Regions from separate parts of the Bacillus sp. HSf4 genome, predicted to be linked through region 1. Evidence: predicted binding sites of a transcription regulator. Region 1 holds the regulator's gene; each other region holds the start of a gene.
The links. The regulator Rex, encoded in region 1, represses fermentation and respiration genes when NADH is low (regulators of the CRP and FNR family bind a similar motif). The targets are predictions, from matches to a motif close to TTGTGAAATATTTCACAA.

Region 1 (5,353 bases):
CTTCTAATGCCACGCGCTCTCCGCTCTCTAATACACGGCCTGAACCGGCAGCAACCACTTTACCCTCTTGGGGTTTTTCTTTTGCGGAGTCAGGAAGTACGATTCCGCTAGCAGTTTTTTCTTCAGACTCAACGAGCTCAATGACAACGCGATCACCTAATGGCTTTAACAATGAAACAACCTCCTCAATATTTTCATATGTAATTTTAGCACTCGCATCTGTTGAGTGCTAACACAATTCTTATAATAAAGAATCTCCCAGCTAATTTCAAGTGATAAGGTGAAAATTTTTTACGCTTACATTTTTCCCGTGATACCTTCAGCGACCTATAATTTCAAAAAGGTGTGTTACAATAAACATAGCCTGTTTAGATTTTAGAAAAGGAGTACATACGGCTTGAAAAAACAATACTGGTTTATTATTTTGACATATGTCCTCATGCATCTGTCATCTGTTGTCGGCATTCCCCTCTTGTACTTTTTCGGAGTGGGAAGAGGCATGGAACCCGCTCAAGCGGAGCTTACACTTTCAGGTATTTGGCTGATCATCGCCTTTTCGCTCTGTCTTGTCATCGTGCTGTTGATCTTGAGGACGGCGCCGAAAACGACGCTTCGCAACGGCAAGAAAGCATCTGCCGGCGCATCTATTGCCTGGGCGGTAGGCGGCGTATTCCTCGCTCTGTTTGCCCAGTCGATTGCCGCTTCAATCGAAATGAACCTGCTTGGGGTCAAACCGGAATCGGAAAATACGCAGCACATTATGCAGCTCATTAACACAATACCGCTGATGATATTCGTCTCTTCCGTATTCGGTCCGATTCTCGAAGAAATCATTTTCAGAAAGATCATTTTCGGCGCTATTTACGAAAAAACGAATTTCTTCATTGCCGCTCTGTTCAGTTCAGTGCTTTTCTCGGTTGTCCATATGGATTTCTCACACCTGCTCATTTATGCGGCAATGGGATTTACGTTCGCCTTTTTATACGTCAGAACAAACCGGATTATCGTTCCGATTTTCGCCCATGTCGCCATGAATACGCTCGTTGTATTGATTCAGACTTTCCAAGGGCCTATTGAAGAATATTTGGAACGGCTCGAGAAAATGCAATTGATTATTGGAGGATTTTTATGATGAGAAGCCCTGTGTTTTGGGGGGTCATTTATTTATTGACAGGCGTGCTGTTTACTTACCTGGCATCCACCTCACCGGGAGGCATATGGTCTTTTTACACCATTCTGTTGATGCTTTTCGCCGCCTATAATATCAGTATTTCCTTCAAAATGTTCGCCTTGTCGGGCAGAATGAAGCGAAAAAAATAAAGAGCCCTTTCGAGCCATTCCCTTTCCGCGGGAATGGCTCTTTATTTGCTCTGGTCTTTCAAAAACGCCTGGTTTTCCTCCTGGATGATCGTTTTTTGCGCCTGTCTGTAAGAGATTCTTGAAATCACGATACTGAGCTCATAAAGCAGCAATAAAGGCACAGAAACCATTAAATGAGACAATACTTCAGGCGGTGTGATGAGCGCCGCGATAACAAACAAAACAAAATAGGCGTACTTTCTGATTCTGGACAAAAACATGGGCGTCACCAAACCGAGCCTCGTGATAAACATGATCACGACAGGCATCTGAAACAATAAGCCAAAAGGAAGCGTTAATTGCAGCAAAAACTGAAAATATTCATGAATTCCGATGACCTGATTGACGTTCAAATCATCGGAGATCCTCGTCATAAAATCGACGACAAACGGAAATAAAATAAAGTAAGAAAAGGCAATGCCGCCTAAAAAAAGTATGATCGATACCGGAATATAGCTGAGCGTCACTTTACGCTCTTTTTGATACAGCCCGGGGCTGACAAAAGCCCACAGATGATATAAAAGAAGCGGCGAAGTCAAGACAGCGCCGATGATGAAAGCAAACTGCACATACACAAACAAAGGGTCAGTCAGCTTAAACGCGTTAAGCGTGAGCAGCTTTGCTTCATCCGTCTGCTGCAGATAAATGATCAGCGGCTTTGCCAAAAAAAAGCCTGCTGCAACAAAAACGACAAAAAAGAAAAAAATCATCATGAGTCGTCTTCGAAGTTCTGTAATATGTTCTACCAGCGACATTTCTTTTCCCTTCATAAATGTCATCCTATCTTACTGATCTTCCTTCTTTTTATCCGTATCGTCGTCAGCCAACCCTTTTGTCGCATTTTTAAATTCCCGCAGCGTATTTCCGGCCGCTCTTCCAAGCTCCGGAAGTTTTTTCGGGCCGAATACTAAAAGCGCCACCACGACGATTAAAATAAAGCTTCCAGGACCGATTGGCATCAATGCCTGCCCCCTTTCCTTTACTTTTAAGCTTCCCGTTTTTCACTTGTCATTCATTGAATAATGCTTCAGAAAATACACGAGTGACTGCAGTTCAACCGCCAAATCTATATGATGAATTCGAATGTGGTCCGGCACATTCAAACGAGCCGGCGTAAAATTTAAAATCCCTTTAATGCCCAGCGCGACCAGCCTGTCTGTGATGGATTGCGCGGCTTGGGCCGGAACCGTCAAGATGGCGACGGGAATGTCATCCGTCATATGTTCTTCAAGGGCGTTTAAGTCATAGACCGGAACGCCGCCCACCTCGGTGCCGATTTTATTCTCATTGATGTCAAAAGCCATGGCAATTTTCGTATTGTTGTTTTTGATGAAATTGTAATGGAGAAAGGCTGTCCCTAAATTCCCCACACCGATGAGTGTTACGTTTGTCATTTCATCCTGATCAAGCGTCTTTCTGAAAAAGGACAACAGATAATTGACATTGTAGCCGTAACCTTTTTTGCCGAGGGCGCCAAAGTAGGAAAAATCCCTGCGTATGGTAGCGGAATCGACCTTGACGGCATCGCTCAGCTCAGCGGATGATACACGCTGTTTTCCGGATGCATGAAGGTTTTTTAGAAAACGATAATATAACGGCAGCCGTTTTGCTGTCGCTTGCGGAATTTTTGAATGATCCATGTTCATAGACGATCCTCCATGTTTACATCAGCTTTTTCCTTTTTGTAGCCACCGTTTTTCCCGCCAGTCTTTTCGAGAAGACATGTCGGTCCTATCACCATTCCCTTATCCGCCGCTTTGCACATGTCATAGACGGTCAACGCACAGACGGAGGCGGAAGTTAACGCTTCCATTTCCACACCTGTACTCCCTCTCGTCTTGACTCTAGATTGAATATGCAGCACGCTTTTCTGTTCTTTTTCCTCCCACCGAAAGGCAATATCAACTCCCTTGAGCGCGATCGGGTGGCACATCGGGATGATGGCGGAAGTTTGTTTTGCCGCCATGATTCCGGCAACCTGAGCCACTGCCAGCACATCGCCTTTCCCGATTTCCCGGTTGTTGATTTTTTCATGTACTTCTTTATTCATGGACACACTTGAGACGGCTACTGCGGTGCGGACTGTAGCTTCCTTTTCACTGATGTCAACCATCCTCGCTCTGCCCTGTTCATTAAAATGTGTAAATTCATTCATGATCAAAACTCTCCTTATAACGATCATACACTATTTTTTTCGTTCTGTCTTTTTCTTTTGGTTAAAATCTTCCAGACTTCACTTAATTGTTTGCTGACTGCCGGTTGATAGGCTACACTTAAAATAGCAGACAAGAGGTGAAATATCATGATGATCTTGCAAGTCAATCAGCTCGCAAAATCGTTTGGGGCTGATACTATTTTAACGAATATAAAGCTGGAAGTCAGATCAAAGGACAGGATTGCGATCGTCGGACGCAACGGAGCCGGAAAATCGACTTTCTTAAAAATCATCGCAGGAAAGCTGTCATATGAAAAAGGTGAAATCATCAAGCCGAAAGATTTAACGATGGGCTACCTGGACCAGCACTCAGGGCTTGATTCAAAGCTGACGATTAAGGAAGAACTGCTGTCGGTATTTGAATTTCTCAAGAAAATGGAACAAGAGATGCGTTCGATCGAAGAGCAAATGGCGCATGCTGATCCGGGCAAGCTGAACTCTTTAATGAAAACTTATGACAGGCTGCAGCAGGAGTTTAAAGACAAGGGCGGCTACCAATATGAAGCCGAAGTCAGATCCATCATGCACGGACTTGGTTTTGCCGGGTTTGATGATAACGCCCGCGTTCAGGACTTGAGCGGAGGACAGAAAACGCGGCTCGCTCTCGGTAAAATGCTTTTGACAAAGCCCGATCTCCTCATTCTCGATGAGCCGACGAACCACTTGGACATCGACACGCTGACATGGCTTGAACAATATTTGCAAAACTACAGCGGAGCGATTTTAATCGTGTCCCATGACAGATACTTTCTCGATAAAGTTGTCACACAAGTTTACGAGATTTCCCGCTCCCAGAGCAAAAAATATATCGGAAACTACAGCTCTTATCTTAAATTGAAGGCAGAGCATCTTGAAAAAGAAACGAAGCTGTATGAAAAACAGCAGGATGAAATCGCCAAGCTGCAGGACTTCGTCGACCGCAATTTAGCCAGGGCTTCAACGACAAAGCGCGCACAGAGCAGAAGAAAGCAGCTTGAACGGATGGAAGTCATGGATAAACCGCTGGGTGATGAAAAGTCGGCGTCCTTTCGCTTTGACATTTCAAGGCAAAGCGGAAACGATGTGCTGCGGGTTCAGGATTTAACCGTCAGCTATCAGGATCAGCCCCCGCTTCTCCGCTCGCTCGATTTCCACATTACCCGCGGTGAAAGTGTGGCGCTCGTCGGACCAAACGGAATCGGCAAATCGACTCTGCTTAAAACGCTGGTAGATAAACTGAAGCCTGTATCGGGAGCGATTGCGACAGGCTCGCATGTCACAATCAGCTACTACGATCAGGAACAGGCTGAACTGACATCGTCAAAACGCGTGCTCGACGAGCTTTGGGACGACTATCCCGAGATGAATGAGAAAGACATTCGAACTTGTCTCGGCAACTTTCTATTCTCCGGAGACGATGTGTTAAAGCCGGTACACGCTTTAAGCGGCGGGGAAAAAGCGCGGCTCGCTCTCGCCAAGCTGATGCTCCAAAAAGCCAATTTTCTTATTCTTGATGAACCGACAAACCATCTTGATTTAGACAGCAAAGAAGTATTGGAAAACGCTTTGATCGATTATCCGGGAACGATATTATTCGTGTCTCATGACCGCTATTTTATCAATAGAATCGCTACGAAAGTATTTGAGCTCTCCCCTGAAAAAATCGAGGAGTATCTGGGAGACTACGATTACTACACAGAAAAAAAAGCACAGCAGCTTGAGCTCGAACAGCTGGAAAAACAAAAAGCAGATGAGCCCAAGAAAACAGCTTCTGAAAAAGCGGGCGCGAAACGCAGCTAT
Region 2 (5,353 bases), 940 kb from region 1:
ATACTAAAGTATTGTTTAGGATTCCTTTTATCTTAATTTTTGCTTAAACATGAAATGTATGGAACAACTTGCCTAAACGAAGCGGTTTGAAGGGAATTCACAAAAGCGGAAAAGTTTGTGGTTGAAATTCATAATAGGCATTTTGAATCATGATTCATAACAGGTCAAAAGAACGAAAAAAAGCTGCCGATCTTGTTCGGCAGCCCTTTTTTATTTCGAGATATCAACAAATCCTTCACCAAATACATCTCTGACATCATGGATGATGACAAATGCTTTCTTATCCGTGCTTTTGATGATTTTTTTCAGCATGGACAGCTCCTGTTTATTGATCACAATATATAAAATTTCTTTTGAATGGCCTGTGTAATGGCCCTTCCCTGACAGTACCGTGACCCCGCGGTCCATCAGCGTGTTGACTTGTGCGGCAATTTCATGCTTGTGCTCGGAAATAATCGTGATCGCTTTTTTCGTGTTAAGCCCTTCAATAATGAAGTCCATGACCTTTGTTGCGATGTAAAGCATGACAACCGTAAACATCAATTTCTCCGCCCCGATGATAAAGTAGGAGCTGAATACGACCACCAAGTCAATCATCAATAAGGCGTAGCTGATGTTCCAGTCAAAATATTTATTGGCGATCCGGGCGAGAATCGCGGACCCGGCGGTGGTTCCGCCGACGCGGATGATCATGCCGATGCCGACGCCGGCAAATACACCGGCAAAAATCGTGCTGATGATCACTTCATCAGCCGGTATCACCCAGTCTTCTGTGACATGCAGAAAGAATGAATTGGCGACGACCGCAATGATCGTGTAAATCGTCGTTTTTTTATCTAAAAAGCGATATCCGATGATGAGGAGAATCCCGTTCAGGATAAAATTAGTAATGCCCGGCGACCATGCAAACACGTAGTATAAAATAAGCGTGATCCCCGTGACGCCCCCCTCTCCCAAATCGTTCGGAATCGCAAATAGATTCACGGCCAGAGCAAAGAAAAAGGCTCCTATCGTAATCATGATCATGTCCATTGCTTTCTTTTTCATATCGTCAACTCCTTTTTCGAAAATGAAGTGATGTATGTTAAAACACAATAAAAACCCAGGAGAACGCTCTTCTTATGAAGAAAGAGCCAAAACTCCTGGGCTTTTATCCCACCGTGTCATAACGATTGTTCGTTATGTGTTTTCTCTCGGACCAGACCAAGTGCGGTGCACCTGCGGAACCCTAGAAAACCACTTTTTCTACAGTTCTATCATTTTGTCATCTTCAAGCATTATAAGTGAATTTTCAGTGCCAAGCAAGCCCTTTTTCCAGTATAAAATAGTTGTTTTTTTGTAAAATAGCTTCCATGCACAGCCAACAAAACATCCTATAATAGTAGATATACGTGCTCGCCATAGGGAGGCCCTCATATGGAGAAACAGAAACGGCACTGGCTTATTAAACAAATCATTCTTGAACATCCGGTGGAAACCCAGGAACAATTGGCGGCCTTGCTGAAAAGCCGTGGAGCAGCAGCGTCCCAATCGACCATTTCCCGGGATATTAAAGAGATGTACCTCGTCAAACAGCTAAATGAAAACGGAAAGCTTGTCTATACCACGAACGCATCATTATCCGTCAACCCATCAAAAATTTTGAAGGATAAATTATCGGACGTTGTCCTGCAGGTGAGTCGCGCGGAAAACTTGGTCATCATTAAAACAATGCCTGGAAATGCCCATGCTATCGGCGTTCTTCTTGACAAGCTCGGACGCCCGGAAATGTTGGGCTGTATATGCGGAAATGACACCTGCCTTGTGGTTACCCCATCATCGAAAAACGCGCAATCATTCTGTGAACATTTTTGCTGATTGCCTGTTTGAACAAGCTGATCCCATCATGCGGATCGGCTTTTTATATTTCCCTAAAAAAATTTTAAAAAATGATCCTTGTAAAATATACACATTTTATACGTTCTTCACTTTGCCCTGACAAGAGATGTTTTTCGATATGTCATATTTATTCATTTTTGTTTTTGTGTCATCAAAAAACACGTGAAATAGATCACATTTTTGCTGTTATCGCTTTCACATCGCGTGATCTCCCGCTGTTTTAAGCTTTACATGTAACAAAAAGAGTGTAGGAGGCGGGATGAACATGACAGCACCGATCAACGTTTACTCAGAAATCGGCCATTTACAAACAGTCATGCTGAAGCGGCCCGGGCGGGAACTGGAAAATCTCACCCCCGAGTACCTGGGAAAGCTTCTCTTTGACGACATTCCTTTTTTACCGGCCGTGCAAAACGAACATGACCAATTCGCAGAGACCCTTAGAAATCAAGGCGCAGAGGTTCTTTATTTAGAGAAGCTGACCGCTGAAGCTTTGGAAGACGATTCAGTCCGTGAACGATTTATCAGCGAGCTTTTATCTGAGAGCAAAGCCGATATCAACGGGGCTTATCACAGACTGAAAGAATACTTGCTCTCCTTTGAAGCGGAAGCAATGGTCGAACGTGTGATGAGCGGCGTCCGCAAAAATGAAATCGAACTGGGGCTTCGCTCTCACCTGCACGAGCTGATGGAAGACCACTATCCATTTTATCTTGACCCGATGCCAAACCTTTATTTCACAAGAGATCCGGCGGCAGCGATCGGCAGCGGACTCACCATCAATAAAATGAAGGAACCCGCGCGCCGGAGAGAATCCTTGTTTATGCGCTACATCATTCAGCACCATCCGCGGTTTAAAGGACACGACATCCCCGTCTGGCTTGACCGGGATTTCAACTTCAATATCGAAGGCGGCGATGAGCTTGTGTTGAATGAAGAAACGGTTGCGATCGGTGTGTCAGAACGTTCAACCGCACAGGCGATCGAACGGCTTGTTCGCAATTTGTTTAAACAACAGAAACGGATTCGGCGGGTCCTTGCCGTGGAAATACCGAAAAGCAGGGCGTTTATGCACCTGGATACCGTCTTTACGATGGTCGACCGCGACCAATTCACGATTCATCCCGCCATCCAGGGACCTGAAGGACAAATGCGGATCTTCATTCTTGAGCGGGGAGAAACGGAAGACGACATTCATATTACAGAAGAGCACAACTTGCTGGAAGTGCTGAAGAAAACGCTCGGCCTTTCAGACGTCAACTTGATTTTCTGCGGAGGCGGAGATGAAATCGCTTCAGCACGCGAGCAATGGAACGACGGCTCCAATACGCTGGCCATCGCTCCCGGCGTAGTGGTGACTTATGATCGAAACTATATTTCCAACGCCTGCCTGAGAGAGCAGGGTATCAAAGTCATTGAAATCCCAAGCGGAGAGCTTTCCCGAGGCCGCGGAGGCCCGCGCTGCATGAGCATGCCGCTCTACCGTGAGGATGTAAAATAGGCGAATTCAACAGAAAAAGGAGAGAGAGAACATGGCAAAAACAATTGACTTAAAAGGAAGAAGCTACTTGGCTGAAAAGGATTTTTCTGAAGAAGAAATCCTATATTTGCTCGACCTTGCCCAAGATTTAAAAGACAAAAAAGCACAGGGAATCAGACACCGCTATTTGGAAGGCAAAAACATCGCTTTACTGTTTGAAAAACCGTCAACAAGAACGCGCTGTGCTTTCACTACGGCTTGCATCGATCTTGGGGCACATCCGGAATATCTCGGCAAAGACGACATTCAGCTCGGCAAAAAGGAATCGATTGAAGACACGGCAAAAGTCCTCGGCCGCATGTTTGACGGCATCGAGTTCCGCGGCTTTGAACACGAAAAAGTCATGGCGCTTGCCGAGCATTCAGGTGTGCCGGTCTGGAACGGCTTAACAGACTTGTGGCATCCGACACAAATGCTGGCCGACTTTATGACGGTAAAAGAACATATCGGACGCGTGAAGGGGGTCAAGCTCACCTATATCGGCGATGGACGGAACAATGTCGCCAACAGCCTGCTCATCGGCGGAGCCAAAGTCGGAATGGACGTCAGAATCTGCTCACCGGAAGACCTTTTCCCTGATCGGGAAATCGTCGAAATGGCGGAAGCTTTCGCAAAAGAATCAGGAGGAAAAGTGACCGTCACAAGCGATACAGACAAAGGAGTCTCCGGAGCGGACGTGCTGTATACCGATGTTTGGGTGTCCATGGGGGAAGAAGACAAGTTTGCCGAACGGATTCAGCTTTTAAAACCTTATCAAGTGAACATGGAGCTCGTGAGGAAAACCGGAAATGACCATGTCATCTTCCTGCACTGTCTGCCTGCCTTCCATGACCTTCATACAACATATGGACAAAGCGTCTACGAAAAACACGGCATCAAAGAAATGGAAGTGACAGATGAAGTGTTCCGCAGCAAGCACTCTAAAGTATTTGATGAAGCGGAAAACCGGATGCATACGATCAAAGCTGTCATGGCGGCTACATTGGGCGATCTTGACTGATAGGAAAAGGGTGAAAGATCCCCTTTTCCATTCTAAACCGAATGAGGTGACCAACAATGGCGGAAGAAAAAAAACTGGGGCTGTTTGCGCTCATCGCGCTTGTGATCGGTTCAATGATCGGCGGCGGAGCCTTCAATCTGGCCAGCGATATGGCTTCCGGGGCAGGGGCCGGCGCCATCTTAATCGGCTGGGTCATTACCGGTGTCGGTATGATTGCCTTGGCCTTCTCTTTCCAAAATCTGACGACGAAAAGACCTGATTTAGACGGCGGCATTTTTACTTATGCACGGGAGGGATTCGGCCATTTTATGGGCTTTAACAGCGGCTGGGGATACTGGTTCGCGGCCCTTCTCGGCAATGTCGCATATGGAACCCTGCTGTTTAGCGCTGTCGGCTATTTTATCCCCGTATTTGGAGACGGCCAAAACATCGCATCCGTTATCGGTGCAAGCGTGATTTTATGGAGCGTACACTTTTTGATTCTGCGCGGTGTCCAGTCCGCTGCCATGATTAATTTGATTACAACGATTTCAAAACTGGTGCCGATTTTTGCTTTTATCATCGCCGTCATCTTTGTTTTTCATCTTGATTTATTTACTCAGGATTTTTGGGGACAAGGACTGTCGCTTGGATCAATCGGTTCGCAAGTGAAAAGCACGATGCTCGTCACCGTCTGGGTGTTTACCGGAATTGAAGGAGCCGTTCTTTTTTCAAGCCGGGCCAAGAAATCGAGCGATGTCGGCAAGGCGACCGTCATCGGCCTGATCAGCGTGCTGGCGATTTACATCATGATCACCATGCTGTCGTTTGGCGTCATAAACCAGGAAAACCTGGCCGGTCTTCCCAACCCTTCAATGGCAGCCATCATGGAGCATATCGTCGGCAAATGGGGAGCTGTTCTGATCAACTTTGGACTGATTATTTCAGTGTTGGGC
Region 3 (5,353 bases), 1.4 Mb from region 1:
CAAATCCGGCGGCGATTTCTGATACATCGGTATCATCGTGAATCGTGCGGAGGCTCACCTTTTTGCCGCCCATATTTAAGATGGCAATGTAGTCGAGATGCGGGTATGTTTTACCAAGTTCGTTTCCCACCTCTGAATGGTAAGCCTCGGCGTGAACGATACCGACACAGTGGGCATTGATGAAGGTTTGCACGATTTCCCGCCTTTTCCTGCGGATATATCGTTCGATTTTTCCCTCTTCCATATCCAATATTTTTTCTTCGAATTCGTCAAAAGAAAATTCATCATTTTCCTTAAGTCGACGGACCATTTTATCTTCAAATTCATCAATGGACACAAGAAAAAACAAGTCATTCAGACGCTTCGCCTGCTGGTTGCCCGCCTGTTCCCATTCCCAGGTGTCGTATTGACGGACAAGTTCGACAAATTGATCCAAAGCTTTTGATTGCGGGATGAGACCGTTGTCCAGCAGATATTCATAAAAAAGCGATGTGGCTGAAGCGAGCCGGCCGTCTTCATATTGAACTTTGACCATGCCCCATGGGTGCTCATTCAAATGGAGCGCCGTTTTGTGGTGGTCGATCAGTTTGACCTTTCCTCCGGCTTCCGCATACTCGCTCAGCTTTTTTTCGTTTTCCTGATGGACGGACAAATCGGTTATCCATAATCCGTCATGATGCTTCCCTTTTTCTTTCGCTCTGTCCAAAAACCGTTCGACTTGCATATCCAGCCCGGTGACAGAGTTATAGCGGACCTCCACCTGTTCGCCAAACGCCACTTTCGCGATGATTCCGCAGCCGACTCCGTCCAAATCATTATGAGAATACAAATGGTACATGCTGCCGCCCACCTTGCTTATTTTTTCGCCCTGTATTCTCCTGTTGGAGACGGGCGTCTTTTCTTAGCTGATATCTGTTTTACTATTGTAAAAATGCAGCGGTTTTATACTCTGTTATGTGATTTGGGCGGTTAAGAGTCTGTAGGCGTTTTCGACACGCTCTTCAGCCGGGGGATCAATACCTTTTAATGGGTATTCGATTCCGAGCGCTTCCCATTTATAAACGCCGAGCTTATGATACGGCAGAACTTCCACTTTTTGAACATTCGACAGGGTGCCGATAAAGCGGCCAAGCGCGATTAAATCTTCATCAATATCCGAGATGCCGGGAACCAATACATGACGAATCCAGACAGGAACTTGATGGTCGTTTAAGAAGCCGGCGAAATCCAAAATGTGGTCGTTCGCCATCCCTGTCAGCTTGATATGCTTTTTTCGATCGATATGTTTTATATCAAGCAGGACAAGGTCGGTGTATGTCATCAATTCCGCGATCTGCTTTTGAAATGAGGACGCTGTTGAATAGCATCCGCCGGAAGAGTCAAGAGCCGTGTGAATGCCGTGCTTTTTACACGATTTGAACAGCTCTGTTATAAAGGGAAGCTGCAGCAGCGGCTCGCCTCCGCTGACCGTGATCCCGCCGCCCGATGATTGGATGAACGGGAGGTACGATTGGATGTCGCGGACGATTTCAGAAACCGACATTTGTTTTCCTGATCCAATCTCCCAAGTATCTGCATTATGGCAAAATTGACAGCGTAAAAGACAGCCTTGTGTAAAGATGACGTATCGAATCCCGGGGCCATCGACCGTACCAAAGGTCTCAATCGAATGAATGTTTCCCAACATGTGAAGATCGCCTCTTTTCCGGGAGCGAAGCAGGAAAGCTTCGCCCCAATTGCTTACATTGATTCATGGAATGTTCTGCTGATCACGTCCAATTGCTGCTCTTTCGTCAGTTTAATGAAGTTGACCGCGTAACCTGATACACGGATGGTCAGCTGCGGGTATTTTTCAGGGTGTTCCATCGCATCAAGCAATGTCTCTCTGTTGAAGACGTTCACATTTAAGTGATGTCCTGTTTTTGCAGCATAGCCGTCAAGAATGCTTGATAAATTAACGGCGCGGGTTTCTTCATCTTTGCCGAGCGCTTTCGGGACGATGGAAAATGTGTTGGATATACCGTCCATTGCATAGTTGTAAGGCAATTTCGCCACGGAAGACAGAGAGGCGAGCGTTCCTTTTGAATCGCGGCCGTGCATCGGATTTGCACCAGGGGCGAACGGTTCGCCGGCCCGCCGTCCGTCCGGTGTATTTCCCGTTTTCTTGCCGTAAACAACGTTTGATGTGATCGTTAAAATCGACATCGTATGAAGCGACCCGCGGTACGTTTGGTGCTTGCGGAGCTTTTTCATAAACCGTTCGACAATGTCGACAGCTATGCTGTCCACACGATCATCATTGTTACCGTATTTCGGGAAATCACCTTCTGTTTCAAAGTCAACAGCGAGGCCATTTTCATCGCGAAGCACTTTTACTTTGGCATATTTGATAGCGCTTAACGAGTCGGCCACAACGCTTAGTCCCGCGACACCGGTTGCCATTGTCCGCAGAATGTTTGTATCATGCAGAGCCATTTCAATTCTTTCGTAAGAGTACTTATCATGCATGTAATGGATGATGTTCAGCGTGTTGATGTACAGAGCGGCAAGCCATTCCATTGTCTGATCAAACTTGTGCATGACTTCTTCATAATCGAGTACATCTGAAGCGACCGGCGGCATTTCAGGTGCGACTTGAACCTTGTGTTTTTCATCTTTTCCGCCGTTAATCGCGTAAAGAAGCGCTTTCGCGAGGTTGGCGCGGGCACCGAAAAATTGCATTTGCTTGCCGATTTCCATTGCGGATACACAGCAGGCGATACCGTAATCATCGCCATATTCAGGTCGCATGATATCATCATTTTCATATTGAATGGAGCTTGTTTTAATCGACATTTTCGCACAGTAGTGTTTAAAGTTTTCAGGAAGCCTGACAGACCAAAGCACGGTCAAATTCGGTTCAGGTGCAGGCCCCAAGTTATCAAGCGTATGAAGAAAGCGGAACGAGTTTTTCGTAACAAGAGCCCGTCCGTCATGTGCGATCCCTCCGATCGATTCTGTCACCCAGGTCGGATCTCCGCTGAACAATTCATTGTACTCAGGTGTGCGGGCGAATTTGACCAGGCGCAGCTTCATGACGAAGTGGTCGACGAGCTCCTGGGCCTCCTGTTCTGTCAACACACCGTTTTTAAGATCTCTTTCGATGTAAATATCAAGGAAAGTCGATACGCGGCCAAGGCTCATCGCGGCTCCATTTTGCTCTTTGATGGCTGCCAGGTACGCGAAGTAGAGCCATTGAAAAGCCTCTTTTGCATCGGCGGCCGGGCGGGAAATATCATAGCCGTAGCTTGATGCCATGGCCTTCAATTCATTCAAGGCACGGAGCTGCTCAGACAGTTCTTCGCGCAGGCGGATATTTTCCTCCGACATGAGCGGGCTGGTTTCCTTTGCATCTTTCTTCTTTTCATTGATTAAAAAGTCTACGCCGTAAAGTGCGACTCTGCGGTAATCGCCAATGATGCGTCCGCGTCCGTATGCATCAGGAAGCCCGGTGATAATCCCGACTTTTCGCGCAAGCTTCATTTCATCCGTGTAAGCGTCAAAAACACCTTGGTTATGGGTTTTCCGATAATCTGTAAAGATTCTTTCCACTTCATCATCCAGCTTAAATCCGTATGACTCGCATGCCTGCTTCGCCATGCGGATGCCGCCGAAAGGCTGGAGCGAGCGCTTAAACGGTGCATCTGTTTGGACGCCGACTACTTTTTCTAAATCTTTGTCCAAATATCCTGGATTGTGAGATGTGATCGTGGAGACGATTTCCGTATCCATATCAAGGACTCCGCCGTTGTCCCGCTCTTGTTTGCTTAAATCCATGATTTGGTCCCATAATCTTGTTGTGGCTTCTGTTGGAGATTCGAGAAACGATTCGTCACCCTGATAAGGCTCGACATTACTGAGGATAAAGTCCCGGACATTGACTTCTTTTTGCCACACATTTTCAGTGAAACCCTTCCATTGTTCCATTTTCATCCACCTCTTTTTGAATCAATTTAATATAACAGCTGTTACCTCTATATCTTATGGTTAATATAACAGACTTGAATGTGAAAAAAGTCACACAATCTTGTGAAATACTTAACAAGTTTGCGAAAGTTCTTTGAACATCTACTATTTAACGTGTTAGAGCGTTGGTTTACAGAATGACAATGTACTATAATAAGTAGCTTTTCCACTAAACTGTTATATAAAATATGTATAGCTCTGTTTGGATCACACAAATAAGCCGGTGGCTGAATGACCGGCTTATTTGTGTGAGGCGAGCCTTATCGGCATCCGACAGAGATCGTTTGGTTGCCGAACGATTCAAGCGTACTTTTCAATACATAGCTGCCGGCGGGGAGATGGTGAAACTCATAAACTCCTTCCGGCTCGACTGCCTTTGTTTGCAGCAGAACACCTGACAGGTCATAGACATGAATGTAATGCTGCCGCTCCCTGAGCTGGCTTTTCAAGTCCGTCGGGATTTCTCCTGATAGAATAAAACCGGGTTGATCGGTTATGCCCGGGTCAATTTGCTTTAGGATCTCCACATCAGGCTCTGTTCCGGATGAAGGTTCAAGGGAGGCAGGCTGTCCGACTTGGCACTTTAGGTACAGCCTTTCCATCGATGCCATGTGGACGCTGATATCCCAATATTTCATGGCTTTTTCTCGCGCCCGTCTTCCCAATTGTGAGCGGAAGGCGTCATCGTCCAGCAAATGCCGCAGCTTTTCCGCAAGTGCATCACTGTTGCCTGTGGGAACGAGCAATCCGTCAGCGCCGTCTTTGATGATTTCTTTTATGCCGCCTGCTTCTGCGGCCAGGATCGGTTTTGCGGAAAATTGGCCTTCCAGGATCACAAGCGGAAAAGTATCATGCAGTGAAGGCAAAACAATGATATCGCTGCCGTTCATTAAGTGAGGTATGTCATGCCGTTTTCCGAGAAAGGAAATGGCTGCCCCGATGTCGAGCTGTTCGGCTGTACGCTGCAAAGCTTCCAATTCCGGCCCCTCCCCCGCCAGCAGGCAGTGAAAATCCTTCCGTTCTCGGCTGAGTTTGGAAAGGGCTTCAATCAGGTAGCGGTGCCCTTTTACCGGTACCAGCCGGGCCGGGCAGAGGATGGTTTTTTTGCCTTCATCTCGGCTTTTTTTCGCCGGATTTTCATTTTCGATAAAGGGTTCCTTGACGATGCCGTATGGAATGACTTGAATTTTGGACGGGGTGACACCGATTTGGATCAGCTGTTTTTTCAGCCACTGGCAGGGAACGGCAACAATGTCGCCTGACATCGCCCCCAGGCATTCTTCCATTTTCATATACTGCTGTTCACGTTCCGTTTTATTGTAAAATTCACCGGTTACTTTTGCCTCGT
Region 4 (5,353 bases), 970 kb from region 1:
CAGCCCCTTTTTTAATCTCGCGGATAAACAAGTAAACAAGAACGATCGCCAGCACGAGATAAATCGCGGTAAACGCGATAACCGAGAACAGAAGCATTCCCGCCGATACGTTCGGTGAAACGGATTGCGCCGTCGTCAAAATGCCGAAGACCGTCCACGGCTGGCGTCCGATCTCAGTCATGATCCAGCCCGCCGTGTTCGCGATGAACGGAAACGCGATCAGTGCGACCATCGCCCGCAAATACCACTTGCTTGACTCAAGTTTTTTGCGGAAGCTGAGGAAAAGACCGGTTAAAGCGGCAAAAATCATCAATATCCCGGCGCCGGCCATGATTCTGAAGCTCCAGAACGTCGTTTTCACCGGCGGAATGTAGTTTCCTTCGCCATACTTCTCTTCATATTGTTTTTGCAATGTTTTCATTCCCGGCACATCACCGCTGAATTGTTTGTACGCCAGGTAGCTGAGCGCATACGGAATGCTGATTTCTGATTTGTTTTCCTGCTTGTCCGAATCAATATTGGCCAAAACCGTCCATGCCGCCGGATCGCCGCTGTCATCCCAAAGCGCTTCACTTGCCGCCATTTTCATCGGCTGGCTTTTCATCAGATGCTGTGCCTGTTCATGCCCGCTGAAAGCCACGCCGAGGCCGGAAACCAGCGCCACAACCAGCGCGATTTGAAAAGACTTTCTGAAAAACAGCATTTCCTGTTTTTTCAGCATTTTATATGCACTCACACCGGCAATAAAAAATGAACCGGTTGCAAGCGCGCCGAAAATGACATGGGGAAATTCCACCCAAAGCTGCGGATTCTTGATGATGGCGAAGAAATCGGTCATTTCCGCACGGCCGTTTTTGATCGCGAAACCAACAGGCTCCTGCATAAATGAATTGGCCGCCAAAATCCAAAACGCCGACAGCATAGTGCCCAGCGAAACAAGCCAAATCGACAGCAAATGAACCTTTTTCGGCAGGCGATCCCAGCCGAATATCCACAGGCCGATAAAAGTGGATTCCATAAAGAATGCCAAGAGCGCCTCCACAGCAAGCGGAGCGCCAAACACATCCCCGACAAAGCGGGAGTACTCCGACCAGTTCATTCCGAACTGAAATTCCTGCAGAATACCTGTCACTACACCGACGGCAAAGTTAATTAAAAATAAATGCCCCCAAAATTTAGCCATCGTCCTGTAAATGTCTTTTTTCTTGGTCACATAAAGGGTTTCCATCAATGCAACCATAAAGACAAGCCCGATCGACATCGGCACAAAAATAAAGTGAAAAATCGTTGTTGAAGCAAATTGAAATCTGGCTAAGATTAATTCGTTCATCCCCTGCTTCCTCCATTTCCAAAGTTGATCACAGATCATGAAGTTTGTTCAACATTTCACAATAGATTGATGAAAGGTGACGCTGTTAAACGCCCTTTGAAGTGATTGGCCGAAAATTAATCCAATAGACTTATAAATCAATCTATCGACTTCTTATATAAGTAATTTACACCGTTTATTCATAGAAAAAAAGATCTAATTACCTAAAAAATGGTTTATTTTGTGTCCAAACATTGACTAAACTTTAAACTTTTTTTGACAGCTAATAGGATTTATTTACCATGACCCATGGAGAAAGCACGCCGATCAATAAAAAAACACCCTTTGAAGGGTGTCCAATACCTGTCACAAAATCGGTATCTTTTGCCTATATCCATTTTTCACCCAATATACCGCTCTACTATGTTCTCAGCATGGGGCAGATAGCTGCAGCCAAACGAATTCAAATGCAAATAGACGTAAAAAAGCTGATAAAGCGGCCATATTTCCCGGTCCAGCGGCTCGCCTGAAGCTTCTTCATAAGCGCGGTAAAACCGATCCGTAAAACCGCCGAATAAAGCGGTCATCGCCAGATCCATCCGGCAGTCGCCATACAGAACAGCCGGATCGATGAGATATGGAGAGCCGCCTTCCCCCGCTATCCAGTTGCCTCCCCACAGATCACCGTGCAGAACAGATGCGCGGGGGCGATCCGGGAGCCAGCGGCCGATCGATTCAGCGAGACGGATATGACGTTTGGCCTGCCGGCCGCTTAAAAACCCTTTGTCCTGCGCAACCGCAATCTGCGGCAGCAGCCTTTTGTCCCGATAGTAATCATGCCAGCTCGCATACTTGCCGTTTTCCTGCTTGAATGTGCCGATATAATTGTCATACGACAGCCCGTAATAAGGTTTTTCCGCATGATGCATGGCCGCGAGCCGTCTTCCCAACTCTTCTTCCGTTTTGTCCGACCGAACGCTTTTGATATATGATAGTACGAGAAAACGCTCCAAATCCTTCTGGCTGTTATAAGCCAGAACCTCCGGCACCAACACCGCCTCTGTTTTGCCAAGTTCATGCAGCCCCATGGCTTCTTTTTCGAAAAAGTCGGCAGGCACTCCTTCGTTTAACTTGATAAACAGATGAGCTTCGTCTGTTTCTACGAGAAACGCCCGGTTGATGTCGCCTCCTCCCGCTTCCTTCACCTGTTTGATGAAGCGGCCCACTCCGGCTGATGTGACTGCTTTTTCAATGGTTGTTTTGACATCCATACTGTCACCCCCACTCACTTTATAACAAACCTTATGCGGAAATGAAAAGAGTTCGGCAGGTGAAGGGTTTCTGAGATGTTTACATGTTTTATAGATTGTTGTTCACATAAAAGTCATTTATATTTGTGAAATATTTCACAATATCCTGCTATACTTAAGTCGTACTCAAAAGACTTCTTAGTAAATACTTGGTGGTGGTAAACATGGAAACTAAATCGCTGATTCGCGTAGAAGAGCTTGCTTTGAAAAAATACGGAATATTCGAACAAAGCCGTCTTCATTATCTTCTTCGTTCTATACTGGCAAGCATGTTCATCGGATTCGGCGTGATCGTAGCATTTAAAACAGGGAACCTTTTTTATCTTGAGGGGTCTCCGTTCACATATCCAATTGCAGCGGTCACATTCGGGGGAGCCATTATATTGATTGTCTATGGCGGGGGAGATTTATTCACGGGAAACACGTTTTATTATACATTTGCAGCGCTTCGCAAAAAAATGCGCTGGACTGATGTCATCAAGATGTGGATCTTCAGCTATGCGGGAAACTTAATGGGCGCCGTCCTATTCGCAACCATCATCTTTGCAAGCGGCCTATTGAAAGATTCGTCTTCCACCGGCTTCTTGCTGAGCGTTGCCGAGCATAAAATGAATACGCCAGCCATCGAATTGTTTTTTAAAGCGATTCTTTGCAACTGGCTCGTCTGTCTGGCGTTCTTTGTGCCGATGTCACAAAAGGGCGACGGGGCGAAAATGTTCTCCATGATGCTGTTTGTTTTTACTTTCTTTATTTCCGGATACGAACACAGCATTGCCAACATGGCCACTTTTGCCGTCGCCTTGGTGACAGACCATCCTGAAACGATTTCCCTGGCCGGTGCCGTCCACAATATCATTCCGGTTACATTGGGAAATTTGGTCGGCGGAGCATTTATGATGGGGTTCATGTATAACTATGCGAACAAACCGGAAGCAAACGGCGAAGAAATCATCAAAAAACCGCACTGATAAATGATCATGAAACCGAGCCTTCATTCATAAAATCAGGTGACATTAAAATGGGAGGTTCGCGGACATGCAGCATTTTCAAACGATTTGCCGGCAGTTCGGACAAATTTTAAATGGAGAACCGCACGTCGAAAACGGCGTTTGCTCCGTCAGTATCAACCGGCACTTAAATATCAGAGTTCAGGGGAGGCCGAGCAGGGGAGTCGGGATGGAGGAAGTCATGTTCGAAGCGCTTGATCAAAACGGCATCGCCCTCAACATGGCGGAAATCGCGATTTTGCCGAAAGAAATCCCGGTTTTCACAAAAAAGCTGACCGATCAGGGCCTGATCATCAGCGCGTTGCATAACCATTGGCTGTTCACTGAACCGAATCTGTTATACATCCATTTTCAGTCAGTGGAATCGCCGTTAACATTTGCAAGAAAAACAGCTGCCGCTTTATCTGTTTTACAATAAAACGGCAGCTGTTTGTTTTCTTTATTCATTCATTTTTCCCATCGCAGAAAGCGCGACTCTCTCCACCGCTTCAGCGACGATTTCATGAACGTCGGGATTCAGCGGATCTGGCACAAGGTCGCCTTGTTTTGTACAGGATGCAATCGCCTCTGCTGCTGCGACCAGCATCGGATGGCTGATCGATTCCGCCCCTGCGTTCAACACGCCTCTGAAAATGCCCGGGAATCCAAGGACATTGTTGACGGACCGGCCGTCAGCGGCGTAGGCTGCACCCGCCTCAAGCGCATCTTCAGGCTCAATCTCCGGTTTCGGATTGGAAAGAGCCAAAATCACCTGGCCTTCACGAACCCATTGTTTCTTGATCAAACCTGGAACACCGGTAGTGGCGATGACGATGTCACAGCTTTCCATCAGCTCTTCAATGCTTTCAGCCGCGTGTCCCCCGTAATTTTCCAAACGGGCCATCGCTTCCAATGATTTATCCGTTCCGACAACCCGTTTGACACCGTAAGCCATGAACATCCGACAGATGGCAACCCCAGCTGCTCCGAGCCCGATTTGGCCGACATGCGCCTGCTTTAAGTCGACGCCGGCGCTTTTAGCGGCTGAAATCGCCGCCGCCAGCGTGACCACAGCGGTGCCGTGCTGGTCGTCATGCATCACCGGGATGTTCAAATTGTTTTTCAAGCGCTCTTCGATTTCAAAACAATGCGGAGAACCGATGTCTTCAAGGAGAATCCCGCTAAATCCGGGCGAAATGTTTTGAACTGTCCGCACAATGTCGTCAGGATCTTTCGTATCGAGCAAAATCGGTACACCGCTAATGCCCGCCAGCTGGTCAAATAGAGCGGCTTTCCCTTCCATAACAGGCATTCCGGCAACCGGGCCGATATCGCCGAGGCCGAGGATGGCCGTTCCGTCCGTCACGATCGCCACCGAATTGCCGATTCCTGTATAGATGTTTGCTTTTTGCGGCTCTTCCTTTATAAGCTCGCAGACGTTTGCCACCCCTGGAGTGTAGACCCTTCTCAAGTCCGCCAATGAGTGAATCGGCATCTTGCTCTTCATGCCGATTTTCCCGCCTTCGTGTGCGGCAAGGACATCATCTGAAACGGTATGAAGATGGATGCCTTCTTTTAAATTGCGAATTACGTCAAGAATCTCCGTCAGCTGCTCTTCATGCTCAACCTGAACGGTGATGTTGCGCATCGTATAATTCGGCCCGACCTTGATCGTTTCAACTTCTCCAATATCGCCGCCGGCAAGGCCGATGGCCGTTGTCACCTTTCCAAGGTTTCCGGGTGCCGAA

Region 2: arcA (arginine deiminase) is a predicted target of Rex. The motif match lies at 2,039-2,056, and genes of this name have one in related genera.
Region 3: pflB (formate C-acetyltransferase) is a predicted target of Rex. The motif match lies at 4,067-4,084, and genes of this name have one in related genera.
Region 4: P3X63_RS21365 (formate/nitrite transporter family protein) is a predicted target of Rex. The motif match lies at 2,704-2,721, and genes of this name have one in related genera.

Annotation. Positions count from the first base shown of each region.
Region 1 covers NZ_CP120679.1:684,404-689,756, reverse strand. Annotated here, with positions in the region: gene groES (co-chaperone GroES) at 1-172, opposite strand, end outside; gene P3X63_RS03475 (CPBP family intramembrane glutamic endopeptidase) at 398-1,132, shown strand; gene P3X63_RS03470 (YdiK family protein) at 1,132-1,320, shown strand; gene tatC (twin-arginine translocase subunit TatC) at 1,362-2,138, opposite strand; gene P3X63_RS03460 (twin-arginine translocase TatA/TatE family subunit) at 2,145-2,318, opposite strand; gene P3X63_RS03455 (redox-sensing transcriptional repressor Rex) at 2,361-3,005, opposite strand; gene moaC (cyclic pyranopterin monophosphate synthase MoaC) at 3,002-3,514, opposite strand; gene P3X63_RS03445 (ABC-F family ATP-binding cassette domain-containing protein) at 3,662-5,353, shown strand, end outside.
Region 2 covers NZ_CP120679.1:4,167,707-4,173,059, forward strand. Annotated here, with positions in the region: gene P3X63_RS21505 (YitT family protein) at 211-1,047, opposite strand; guanidine-I (ykkC/yxkD leader) riboswitch at 1,138-1,243, opposite strand; gene argR (arginine repressor) at 1,417-1,857, shown strand; gene arcA (arginine deiminase) at 2,144-3,379, shown strand; gene argF (ornithine carbamoyltransferase) at 3,411-4,418, shown strand; gene arcD (arginine-ornithine antiporter) at 4,475-5,353, shown strand, end outside.
Region 3 covers NZ_CP120679.1:2,122,895-2,128,247, forward strand. Annotated here, with positions in the region: gene P3X63_RS10860 (DHH family phosphoesterase) at 1-838, opposite strand, end outside; gene pflA (pyruvate formate-lyase-activating protein) at 953-1,687, opposite strand; gene pflB (formate C-acetyltransferase) at 1,741-3,966, opposite strand; gene P3X63_RS10875 (glycosyltransferase) at 4,266-5,353, opposite strand, start outside.
Region 4 covers NZ_CP120679.1:4,136,846-4,142,198, forward strand. Annotated here, with positions in the region: gene P3X63_RS21355 (cytochrome ubiquinol oxidase subunit I) at 1-1,330, opposite strand, end outside; gene P3X63_RS21360 (fructosamine kinase family protein) at 1,711-2,580, opposite strand; gene P3X63_RS21365 (formate/nitrite transporter family protein) at 2,784-3,587, shown strand; gene P3X63_RS21370 (DUF1259 domain-containing protein) at 3,655-4,044, shown strand; gene P3X63_RS21375 (NAD-dependent malic enzyme) at 4,066-5,353, opposite strand, start outside.